DNA from 3 places in the Sphingobium cloacae genome. Region 2 is predicted to be linked to each of the others. Evidence: riboswitches for the same ligand, from Rfam matches in the RefSeq annotation. Region 2 holds a riboswitch; each other region holds the start of a gene.

Region 1 (4,046 bases), 850 kb from region 2:
AAGGTGCCCCGGCCCGCTTCGGCCATGCGGCGCATCAGATACTGGTTGGGCGCGGAGCCGATGCCGACCATGAAGATGCGGCTGCGGCCTGCCTTCGCGGCGATGGCGGCCATCATCTCCTTCTCGTTGGAGATGTCGCCATCGGTCAGGAAGACGATCTGGCGGACGCCCTGCATGTCGGCGGGACGGCTGTCGATCAGGGCCGATTGCAGCGCGGGCAGCATTTCGGTGCCGCCATTGGCCTCCAGCCCCTCGGTGAAGCGGCGGGCCAGCGCGATCTGCTCCGCCGTGGCGGGGACGCTGTCGTCGAACAGGCGCGTCATCGTGTCGTCGAACCGGATGATGTTGAAGCGGTCCTGCGGGCGGAGCGTGCCGAGCGCATAGAGCAGGCTGTCCTTGGCCGCATCCATCGACTGGCCGCCCATGGAGCCGCTATTGTCGATGACGAAAACCATTTCGCGGGGAGGCGCGGCGCGTTTCCGCTCCTGCATCGGGGGGGTGATGGCGGCCATCAGATAATCTTCGCCATTCAGGGTCTGACGGAACAGGCCGATCGTCGGATCGGCGCTGGCCGAACGCCAGCGCAGCTCGAAGTCGCGGTCGGCGGGGACTTCGCCGTCGGCGAGGCGGATGGTGCGGTTCTGCTCGCCGTCCTGCTCGACCGCGATGCGGTGCCAGGGGCTGATGAGATTGGCGGGCTTGAAGCCGGGGGTGAGGCGGACGGTGATCGAAACGGGGTTCAGATCCTTGCCCAGCGTGGGATGCGCGAGGCGCGCGGTCACGGCCTGCGCGTCGGCGGCGGGGGTCTGCTGCGGCGTGTAGCGCGGCCCCGCGACCAGCGGCAGGCGCAGCGCGAACTCGCCGCTGAGCTGGCGGACGGGGGCCTGATATTCGATGGAGATCAGCACCGTCTCGCCCGGTCCCACATTGGCGACGCTGTTGCGGAACAGATTGGGGCGTTCGGATTCGACGAGGCCCGCCTTCTTCCCTTCCTCGCGGGCTTTCTCGTAGATGGCGCGGGCTTCCTCCCGGCGCTTGATATGGCCGATGATGACGCGCTGGCCGACTACCATCTTCAGGCTGTCGACCGCGCCCTCTTCCGGCAGCGGGTAGAGATAGGTCGCCTCCATCCACTGATTGCCGCTGTTGCGGAACGCCTGCGTCACGCGCACGCGGGCGGTCTGGCCGCTGACGGTTACGTCCATGTCGGTGCCCAGCCGCATGGCGGGCATGGCGGTGGCGACCCCTTTTCCTTGCAGCATCAGCGTGCCGCTGCCGATGGCGTCGGGATCGGCGGCCGGTTCGGCGGCGGTGAGGCGGCTCGTCAGGAAGATGAGGGCGACAAGGCCCAGAAGCAGCGAGAGGCCGAGCGCCAGACGACTGCGCGACCGGCGGGGAAAGAGGCAAAGGGGCATGGCGGACTCCATGAAATGAGGAGCCTTTCCACTAGGCGCGCGCCATGCCGGACAGCCATCGGCAAGCCATGCCGTTTCTTGCCGGAGCGGGCAGGGATGTGCGGCGCGCGCGAAGGGGCTTGACGGATTGTGCGGTTTTGTGCGGAATTGTCCGGTCCTTATGGGGGAAGCCGATGCAGCCGGAAGCGGACGAGGGATTTGCCGAAAGGCTGCGCGAAGAACTGGCGCGGCGGCGCATGTCGCGGCAGGCGCTGGCGGATATGGCGCGGATCAGCCTGTCGACGCTGGAAAAGGCGCTATCGGGCAGCCGCCCCTTCACCCTGGCGACGGTAGTGAGGATCGAGGAGGCGCTGGGCGCGGCGTTGCGTGGCGGGAATGGTGGCGATCCGGGTGTGGGGCGTGATCTGGCGCCCGATCATATGGGTGCCTACAGCCGCGCCGCGATCCGCTGGATCGAACAGGATTATGTGACGCTGCGGGCCAGTTTCGGCACGCCGGGCGCGGTCATCGCCTATCGGACGCGGGTCGCATGGGACGAGGCGGCGGGCTATCTGCGCTTCGCCGAGGCGGACCGCGCGGACGGCGCCTTCGCCCAGTCGGGCCATGTGTCGATGCCCAACCTGTCGGGACATATCTATCTTTCGACCAATGAGCAGGGGCAGCACCGGCTCATCATCCTCAGCCGTCCGACGCGCGAGGGGCGGATGTTCGGCCTGCTGACAACCTTGCAGGTCGGCGCGGGATCGCAACTGGTGCCGGTTGCCTGTCCGATTGCCTTCGTGCCGCAGGCGCAGTTGCCCGACATGGCGATGGGCGTGATCGAACCGGCCCACCCGGCCTATGCGGATTGCCGCGCGACATTGGACCGGGCCATGCAGGATGATTTCTGCCGCTGGCGGCCATGATGCGACCGCGCCAGCCGGACCCTGTCGGATAGCTATTGCCTAGTTCAAGCCTAAAATATAAAGAGCCTTGTCCTTTCCGCGTCCTTCGGCCGTAGGGAGGATGAAGATCGCGTCGGTTTCCCCGGAGACGGGGATGAAAAGGGAATGCGGTGCGGGTCGTTCGAGGCCTTATCCCGCAGCTGTCCCTGCAACTGTAAGTGGCGAGCGCGACATATAAGTGCGGACGGCATTGCGCCCGAGCCGCCAGCCACTGGGCCGGACGCTAAATCCTGCGGGGCCTGGGAAGGCCGTATGTCAAGCGATGACCCATGAGCCAGGAGACCTGCCGGCGTCTGGTCGCTCTTGCCCTGGTCCAGGGGATGGCCGCGGCACGGTGAACTCCGTCTGAGCGACGAACGAGCGGCAGGGGCCGCATCGGAGCCGCGTGTCGGTCGCCTCAGGCGTCCGGCCGATGCCGGTTGCCGACCGTTCGCGAACGGCACGCCCCCGCCCATTTGTCGTGAGACGCCGACGGGGGAAGAGAATGTTGAAATATGTTTCGGCCGCGATCGCGGTCCCGGCACTGGCCGCACCGGTCGTTGTCCACGCCGAGCATCCCGGTGCGGTGGCGGACAATGCGACGATCGTCGTCACCGGCACGGTCGATCCGCTCCGCCTGAACCATAAGACCGAAGGCGCGAGCCGTCTTGGCCTGACGCCGCTGGAGATGCCCGCCAGCGTCGAAACGCTGGATGGGGATGCGATTCGCCTGCGCGGCGACCTCACCATCCAGGATGCGGCCGCCCGCGCGACCGGTATCGTCAATATGTCGGGCGTGTTCGGCTACGGCCTCTCGGCGCGCGGTTTCACCGGACAGAACTCGGTTATGACGCTTTATGACGGGATGCGCATGTACAACAACACGCTGACTTTCCCGGCCGATCCGTGGATGGCGCAGAGCGTGGAAATCCTGCGCGGTCCCGCCTCGGTCCTCTATGGCGAGGGCGCTATTGGCGGCGCGGTCAACGTCGTGCGCAAAGAACCTTCGGACGAGATGATGGCCAGCGGCCGCATCGGCTTTGCGTCCTATGACAGCCTGAACGTTGCGGCGGGGGCGGGCGGTCCGGTCGTCGCGGGCGTCGGCTTCCGCGCCGATGCCAGCTATCGTCGGTCGGAAGGCTGGATGGATCGGGGGGATTCCCATGCGCTGGCGCTTTCCGGGGCGGTTCGGCTGAAACCGGCTGCGGACCTCAGCATCACCCTTTCGCACGACTATAGCAGCCAGAGCCCGCGCACCTGGTTCGGCGTACCGCTGGTGAACGGCAAGCTCGACCGGTCGCTTCGCCGCAACAATTACAATGCCGCCGACGCCAACCTGCGCTTCCGGGACAATTGGAGTCAGGCGAAGGTGGAATGGACTCCTTCCGAAGCGCTGACGATCCGCAGCACCTTCTATCATCTCTGGGCCAATAAATATTGGAAGAATGCGGAAAGCGTCACCTATGTGCCTGCGACGGCGGACAGCCCGGCACAGGTGCGGCAGTCGAGCTTTCTCGAACTCTACCATATCCAGAAGCAGACGGGGAACCGGACCACCGCGAACCTGGCGCACCAGATCGGCGGACTGGAAAACCAGCTGGTCCTGGGGTTCGACATCAACCGGATCAGCTACAAGAATGTCAGTAACAGCGGCAACAACGCGACGCGGCTGGTCGACGCCATCGATCCGGTGCCCGGCCTTTTCATC
Region 2 (4,046 bases):
TTCCAGCGAAATGATGTCGATCTTCGACTTCCGCAGATTGGGGAATGTTTCCTCATACTGCCGCCATTCGGAACCCAGCGTTTTTTTCCAGTCCGTATTAGCCTTGATGCCATATCCATAGCAGATGTGGACCGCCGTTTCGCACTTCAGCCCCTCTGCCGCCTTTTCCAACGTGGCGATGCCCCAGTCGTTCGCCTCGTCGAAGAAGACGTTGAAGGCCGGTTCGTCGAACTGGATGATGTCGATGCCGGCGGCTTCCAGCTCCTTTGCTTCCTGATTGAGGATCTTCGCGAACTCCCAGGCGAGCTTCTCGCGGCTCTTGTAGTGGGCGTCGTAGAGCGTATCGATCATCGTCATGGGGCCGGGCAGGGTCCATTTGATCGGCTGATCCGTCTGCGCGCGCAGATATCTGGCGTCCTCCACAAAGACGGGCTTCGTCCGCGCCACTGCGTCGACGACCGTCGGCACGCTCGCATCATAACGGTTGCGAATCCTGACGGTTTCGCGCTTCTCGAAATCGACGCCGCTCAAATGCTCGACAAAGGTGGTGACGAAATGCTGGCGTGTCTGTTCGCCGTCGCCGACGATCGTGATGCCGGCCTGCTCCTGATCGTTCACCGCCAGGCGCAGCGCGTCCTTCTTGCCCTCCGACAATTGCTCGCCCTGCAATTTCCAGGCCGCCCAGAGCTTTTCGGGCTCCGCGAGCCAGGAGGGCTTGGGCAGGCTGCCGGCGGTCGAGGTGGGCAACAATGTCTTCATGGATAGGGCCTCGTAAATGGGATGGATCAGGCAGCTACAGCATCAACGACAGCGGCATGGCGCGACGACCATTGTTCGAGCACCGCCGCATGCGGCTTGATGAAATGCTCCTGGGCGAACTTGCCCTGTTCGACCGCGAGCCTGCTGCGTTCTTCGCGGTCGTAAACGATGAGGGTCAGCGAATAGTCCTGATATTTCAGGCTCGGCCGATAGTCCTGCGCGGCAACGGAATTGGCATTGTAGATTTCGGGACGATAGATTTTCTGGAAGGTTTCCATCGTGCTGATCGTGCTGGCGAGCTCCAGATGGGTGTAGTCGTCGAGCAGGCCGCCGAGATGATAGAAAGCCAGGGGCGCGACGGCGTGCGGCGGCATGAAGTAGCGAACCTTCATCCCCATCTTCGCGAAATAGGCATCGGTCGCGGAGACTTTGTCGTTCTTGTACTCAATGCCGAGGATGGGGTGGACATTGGCTGTCCGGTGATAGGTTTCCCGGCTCGACACGCTCAGGCAGATGACCGGCGGCTTGCTGAAATTGTCCCGATAAGCGCTGGAATTGAGGAAGTGCTTGAACAATTTTCCATGCAGGTCGCCAAAGCCTTCCGGTGCGCCGCCGTGGGGGTTCTGCTTGAGGTGGTCTAGCAGCAGGATGCTGAAATCATAGTCGCGGACATAGGATGAGAAATTATTGCCGACCATGCCGGGGATGCGTTCACCGCTGCGCGTGTCGATGACGGTTGTCTGTAGGATTTCGATCAGCGGGAAATGATCGTCATCCTCCCGCGCGCCGATCTTCAACTCCGCAGAGATGATCGTCAGTTCGACCGCATAACGATCCCCAGCGGGATTGTCCCAATGCATGATCGAATTGAAGCGATTGTCGATCATCTTCAGAGTGTTGCGCAGATTTTCCTGACGGTTCTCTCCTCGCGCCAGATTCGCGAAATTGGTGGTGATCCGCGTGGCGTCGGCGGGACGATAATCCTCGTTGAACGGGATGCTGCTGATGGAGAAGGTAAACCCGCTATTCGTCATGACACACCTGTTTTTGCCGGACAGGAGGCCAAGGGAAGAGCGCGCAGGACAGGCCCGGACGATGCTTACGCCACGAGCCTTTGCTTCTAGCGCGATCCACCGGAGGAACCCCCGTCCGAGGAACGTTATCGCGTCGGAGGCAGGTCTCCTGGCTTACGGGTCATCGCGGCGGTTCCGGCCTTCCCGAGCTTCTTGCGGAAGCCCAGTGACACGAAATGGAACCGCCACTCGCCGCTTACAGTTGCGGGGGCAGCGCCGGACTCTGTCTAGCAGACATCACCGGCTTCCCGTCTTAGCCCCGCCGTCACGCCTGAGGCGGGGAACCTCGACGAGCGGCTTACACACCATCGCGAGCTTCCTGTCAAGGTCCATATAAAGATTTCTTTATATGCAATCGGTGCAGATTGTCGCGCCAACTGAGGATCGACACGCACCCGCTTGCCCATCGAAATGCCATATTTCGAAAGAATGGATGTCGACGCGCCAACCCCGCATTGGGCGGCGAAACGCATGAGGGTCGGCTGGCATGTGGCGCACAGGGTCGTCATGAACGGGAGAAGGACAGTCGTCTTCAGGAACTGAGCCAAGGCCGGTGGATGGACCCAACGCCGCGCGATCAGAGCGTTTCTCTCTCAAGCCACTGGATAGGGCGTCGGCGCGCTGCGATTTTCGTCGACGGCAATCGCCCGCCCGACGGGCGGGAAAGCGCGTTGCGGGCAGGCCTGACGCTCGCAGACCTTACATCCGGCGCCGATAGGTGTCGCGGCGCTCGGATCGCTGAGGTCGAACCCGCGCGCATAAACAAGGCGTGAAGCATGGCGGATGTCGCAGCCAAGCCCAATGGCGAATGTCTTGCCCGGCATGCCGAAGCCGGCATTGACGCTGCCCACCGTTCGCGCGATCCACAAATAGGTGCGCCCATCGGGCATCTGCGCGATCTGGCGCAACACGCGACCGGGCTGGGCGAAGGCTTCATAGACTTTCCACAGCGGGCAGGTGCCGCCGACACGCGAGAAATGGAAGTCCGTCGCAGACTGACGCTTGGAGATGTTGCCGGCGCGATCGACCCGCACGAAGAAAAAGGGGATGCCGCGCGCTTCCGCCCGTTGCAGCGTCGAAAGCCGGTGGCAGACTGTTTCGAAGCCCACGCCGAAGCGGCGCCCGAGCTTTTCGATGTCATAGCCTTCCGCTTCGGCTGCGGCGAGGAAGTCCCCATAGGGCAGAATCAGCGCACCGGCGAAATAGTTGGCGAGGCCGATGCGCGCCAGCCTTCGTGCTTCGTCGCTGGTGAGGATTGGATTGTCCGTGAGCCTGGCAATGATGTCGCCATGCTCCAGAAAGGCGAGTTGAGTGGCCATCTGGAACGCCTGCTGGCCTTGGTTTAATTGGTCGGAAACATAGAGGGTGCGCGTAGCCGGATCATAACGGCGTTGGGCCGCATCGCTGTCGCCGCCGATGACCTGCACGCGATGCCGTTCGCCCAGCAAGGCGGTCAGGCCGGCATGGATCGAACGAGGGGTCAGACCAGCTTGGCGGTAAAGGCGCTCGGCCGCCTCATCCAGGGGTTCGACATGATTGTGCCGGGCGTAGAAGAAGTCGCGCACCTGCTCGAAGGGCATGCGCGCCGGGCCGCCGCTGATCCACTCGTCACCCAGTTGCGCCGCCATCGCCTCGCTGCGCTCGACGGATTCGCGGTAACGGCGGTGCAAGGACACGAGCGTGCGCCCCACCGCCGGCATGTTGGTCGCCAGTTCGCGGATTTCGGCCACGGATATGGGTTCCACGCCATCCGTCAGCGCGTCGCGCAGGTCGGTGATGAGGCGCGCTTCCTCATCTTCGGAGAAAAGCTGCACGTCGACGCCGAAGACCGCGTTGATCTTCAGCAGCACCGGCACTGTCAGCGGCCGCTGATTCTGTTCCAGCTGGTTGAGATAGCTGGACGAGATACCGAGTGAGTTGGCCAGTTCGACCTGCTTGAGATTCCGCTCTTCCCGCAAGCGTCGCAACCGGACGCCCATGAACGCTTTGCGCATATTTCCACCCATCATTCGCAATATTTGCAAATTTACGGCTTTTTGTCCGCAAATCTTCGCAAATTCGGTCATTCCTAGACTAACAGATAATTGCGGATGTTGCGAAGCGAAAGAGACTTTGCAGCAGGGTGGACATGACGAAGCGGATCAAGCGGCTTCCGGCGGCGCGCGCCCGAAGCGGTCAGCGGCCCGTGCCGGGGCCGGGTTGGCGGTTGACGCC
Region 3 (4,046 bases), 1.8 Mb from region 2:
TCACCCGTGAACAGGATTTCGCCGCCTGGTACCAGGCGGTCGTCTCCGAAGCCGACATGGCGGAGGAAAGCGGCGTTCGCGGCTGCATGGTCATCCGCCCCTGGGGCTATGGCATCTGGGAACGCATCCAGCGCTTGCTGGATGAGCGGATCAAGGCCACGGGTCACGAAAACTGCTATTTTCCCGTCTTCATCCCGCTCTCCTATTTCGAGAAGGAAGCCGAGCATGTGGACGGCTTCGCCAAGGAAATGGCGGTGGTCACCCATCACCGCCTGATCCAGAAGGACGGCCGGATGGTGCCGGACCCCGAAGCGAAGCTGGAAGAGCCGCTGGTGGTGCGTCCCACGTCCGAAACGGTGATCGGCGCGGCTTTCTCCCGCTGGGTGCAAAGCTGGCGCGACCTGCCGGTGCTCATCAACCAGTGGGCGAATGTCGTGCGCTGGGAAATGCGCACCCGCATGTTCCTGCGCACCAGCGAGTTCCTCTGGCAGGAAGGGCATACCGCCCACGCCTCGGTCGACGAAGCGATGGACGAGACGATGAAGATGCTCGAAGTCTATCGCAGCTTCGCCGAGGAATGCGTCGCGCTGCCGGTCATCGCGGGCGAAAAGCCGGAAAATGAGCGTTTTCCGGGCGCTGTCGCCACCTATTCCATCGAAGCGATGATGCAGGACGGGAAGGCGCTTCAGGCGGGCACGTCCCATTTCCTGGGCACCACTTTCAGCCAGGCGCAGAATATCCGGTTCCAGAATGCCGAAGGGCAGCAGGAACTGGCCCAGACGACCAGCTGGGGCATGTCCACGCGCATGATCGGCGGGCTCATCATGGTGCATGGCGACGATGACGGGCTGCGGGTGCCGCCGCGTGTCGCGCCCTATCAGATCGTCGTCGTGCCGATGCTGCGCGATACGGAGGAGGACGCCGCGATCCTCGATTATTGCGCCGCGCTGGTGGAGGAGCTGAACGGCAGGGACGTGTTCCGCGAGCCTGTCCGCGCCCTGCTGGACAAGCGCCCCGCCAAGGCCGCCAACAAGCGCTGGGGCTGGGTCAAGAAGGGCGCGCCGATCGTGATCGAGGTCGGCGGCCGGGATGTCGCCGGCGGCAATGTGTCGGTGCTGCGCCGCGACCGGCTCTATCGGGCGGATGGAAAGCTCGACAGCCAGGTCGTGCCGCGGGACGATTTCATCGCCGGAGCGGCCGCCGCGCTGGAAGAGGTCCAGCGGGCGCTGTTCGCCGAGGCGCACGGCCGGCTGCACGGCCATGTGGACAAGGATATTGCGTCGCTGGATGCCCTGAAGGCCTATTTCGCCGCCAGCGCGAAGCCGGGCTGGGCGCTCGTCCAGTGGAGCAGGCCGACCGGCGCGGCGCTCGACAAGGTGGTCGAATGGCTGAAGGGCGAGAAGCTGACCCTGCGCAACGTGCCGCTGGATGCGGAAGCGGCCGACGGCGCCTGCATCTTCACCGGGCAGGCGGCGGTCGAGCGCGTTCTGGTCGGGCGCTCCTATTAAGGGGGCGGACGGCGCGGGGCGTCGGCCGCCGGTCGGGCCTCGATTGACGCGGGATCATAACTTTCCTATTCCGCGCCATGCGACAGGTTCCCGAAAGGGATAAACGGGAATGAGGGGAAGAACCTCAGCTGCCCCTGCAACTGTGAGCGGATAGCCGCGCGCCATAAGTCATTGGAATCGCATGGTTCTGAGAAGGCGGCGCATCCGGCCCTGACCCGCAAGCCAGGATACCGGCCCGCCGCAGTCGTTCTCCGCGCGGCCAGGGTGCGCCATGCGGACGGGCTCCCCCGCGTGGCGACAGTCCCACCGCGCCGGGCGGCAGGCAGGACGGCGGCACCCGCCCCGTCCGCCTCCTCCGGGCCGGCCCTCGCTGCGGAAGGTCCACCATGCCCCCCGAATCCCGAAACACGATCACTTCGCCATCTCCTTCATGGAATCGCGAACGCTCCCTCCACCCATGGGCAGGGGCGCGGCCGTGAAGGGCTTCATCATCGCCACGCAGTTCCTGACCCGGCTGCCCACACCCCGGATCGCCTTCACGCCTGCCGATTTCCCCCCGGCCATGCGCTGGTTCCCCGCCGTCGGCCTGATCGTGGGCCTGATCGTCACATGGGGTATCTGGGCTGGCGGCCTGGTCGATCCATGGGTCGGGGCGCTGACCGGACTGCTTCTGTGGGTCGCGGTGACGGGCGGCCTTCATCTCGACGGACTGGCGGATATCGCCGACGCCCGCGGCGCGGCGCATGGCCATCGCGAAAGGATGATGGCCGCGCTGACCGATCCCCATATCGGCAGCTTCGGCGCCATCGCCATCGTCCTCCTGCTCCTGGGCAAGCTGGTGCTGGTCCACGCCCTCCTCACTCTGCCGGGCCCCGCCCGTCCGCCATGGCTGGGGCTCGTCGCCATTCCCTTCATCGCCCGGATCGGCCCGTTGATCTGGACCTATGGGCTGCCGCCGCTCCACGAAGGTCTGGCTTCCCGCTTCCGGGGCGCCGTGCGCCCGTTCGATATGCTGGCATGGACAGGCGCGGCGCTTGCCGCTTCCTTTCTGTTCCCGGCCCTGCTCGTTGCCCTCATCCTGATTCCGCTCTGGGGCTGGTGGATCAAGCGCCATATCGGCGGCATTTCCGGTGACGGCCACGGCGCTGGCATCGAGTGGATCGAAGCCGCGCTCCTGATGGCGCTGGTCGTGGGAGCGCGGTTGTCATGAAAAGCCCATGGACATGGCATGGCGGCGATCTCGACGCGGCGCGGGCGTGGTTCGGCGAAGGCGGCGATCCGTGGATCGATCTGTCGACCGGCATCAACCCGCATGGCTGGCCGGGCGCGGCGGGGATGGCCATCGACTGGCGCGGCCTGCCTTCGAAAACCGATCTGCGGGAGATGGAGGAAATCGCGGCCGTCTATTTCGATGTGGACCCCCGGCATGTCTGCGCCCTTCCGGGAACCGAAACGGGCCTGCGCCTGGCCAGCGATCTGCTCGGCCCGCGCGCGCGATATCTTGCCCCCTGCTATCGCACGCATGAGGATATGTTCCCGCTATCCTCGGCGATAACGGCGGCGGCGATGGAGAGTCCGGATGGCGGCACCATCATTCTCGCCAATCCCAATAATCCCGACGGCCATTGCTGGCCGCGCGACGCGCTGCTCGACCTGGCCGACCGCAGAGCGGACGAGGAATGGCTGATCGTTGACGAAGCCTTTGCCGACAGCGATCCGGCGACCAGTCTGGCGCGGGATATAGCGGATGATCGACGGCTGCTCATCTTCCGCTCCTTCGGCAAATTCTTCGGATTGGCGGGCTTGAGGCTCGGCTTCCTGCTCGGCCCGGAAGCCATCGTCGGCCGGATGCGGCGAAAGCTTGGGGCATGGCCGGTTTCCGCCGCCGCCATCGCCATCGGGAGAGCCGCCTATGCCGACCGCGACTGGATCGCGGCGATGCGGGAGCGCCTGCCCCGCGAAAGACGGCGGCTGGACGATGTGCTGACGGGCTGCGGATACTCGCCCGTCGGCGCCTGTCCGCTGTTCCGGCTGATCGTGGCCGACGATGCGATGGCGCTGTTCGAGCGACTGGCGAAACAGACCATCCTGACGCGTCCCTTCGACTACGAACCCCGCTGGCTGCGGATCGGCCTCCCCGAAACGGAGGAGGCGCTCGACCGCCTGCAAAGGGCCCTCCTTGGCTGAGCCGATCGCCTTCGCGGCCCTTGCCCTCGATGCGGTCATCGGATGGCCGCGCGCGCTTTATGCCCGGATCGGCCATCCCGTCGGTTTCTTCGCCCGGATCATCACCCTGTCCGAACGTTACGGGAACCAAGCGCGATGGAGCGCGGGGCTTCGCCGCGCTATCGGGGTTCTGACCGTGATGCTGTTGTTGGCCGTCTCGGCCGGCGGCGCTCTTCTGCTGGAAGGGCTCTGCCGCCGCTGGCTCGGTTCCCTTGCATGGCTTGGCATGGCGATTCTTGCCTGGCCCGCCCTCGCGCAACGCAGCCTGTTCGAGCATGTCCGGCCGATCGCCCGCCATCTGGGGGAGGGCGA

What was found. A riboswitch is a leader RNA that binds a small molecule or an ion and turns the genes downstream of it on or off. The one in region 2 is predicted to bind cobalamin.
Region 1: linked by a shared signal. The riboswitch ahead of SCLO_RS10200 (TonB-dependent receptor) and the one ahead of SCLO_RS14280 (DUF1852 domain-containing protein) in region 2 are both predicted to bind cobalamin.
Region 3: linked by a shared signal. The riboswitch ahead of SCLO_RS05190 (adenosylcobinamide-GDP ribazoletransferase) and the one ahead of SCLO_RS14280 (DUF1852 domain-containing protein) in region 2 are both predicted to bind cobalamin.

The regions. Positions count from the first base shown of each region.
Region 1 covers NZ_AP017655.1:2,049,145-2,053,190, reverse strand. Annotated here, with positions in the region: gene SCLO_RS10210 (marine proteobacterial sortase target protein) at 1-1,415, opposite strand, end outside; gene SCLO_RS10205 (helix-turn-helix domain-containing protein) at 1,589-2,320, shown strand; cobalamin riboswitch at 2,417-2,664, shown strand; gene SCLO_RS10200 (TonB-dependent receptor) at 2,844-4,046, shown strand, end outside.
Region 2 covers NZ_AP017655.1:2,902,168-2,906,213, forward strand. Annotated here, with positions in the region: gene SCLO_RS14275 (methionine synthase) at 1-759, opposite strand, end outside; gene SCLO_RS14280 (DUF1852 domain-containing protein) at 786-1,793, opposite strand; cobalamin riboswitch at 1,915-2,135, opposite strand; gene SCLO_RS14285 (short-chain fatty acyl-CoA regulator family protein) at 2,426-3,826, opposite strand.
Region 3 covers NZ_AP017655.1:1,054,914-1,058,959, reverse strand. Annotated here, with positions in the region: gene proS (proline--tRNA ligase) at 1-1,508, shown strand, start outside; cobalamin riboswitch at 1,576-1,761, shown strand; gene SCLO_RS05190 (adenosylcobinamide-GDP ribazoletransferase) at 1,966-2,718, shown strand; gene SCLO_RS05185 (aminotransferase class I/II-fold pyridoxal phosphate-dependent enzyme) at 2,715-3,695, shown strand; gene cbiB (adenosylcobinamide-phosphate synthase CbiB) at 3,688-4,046, shown strand, end outside.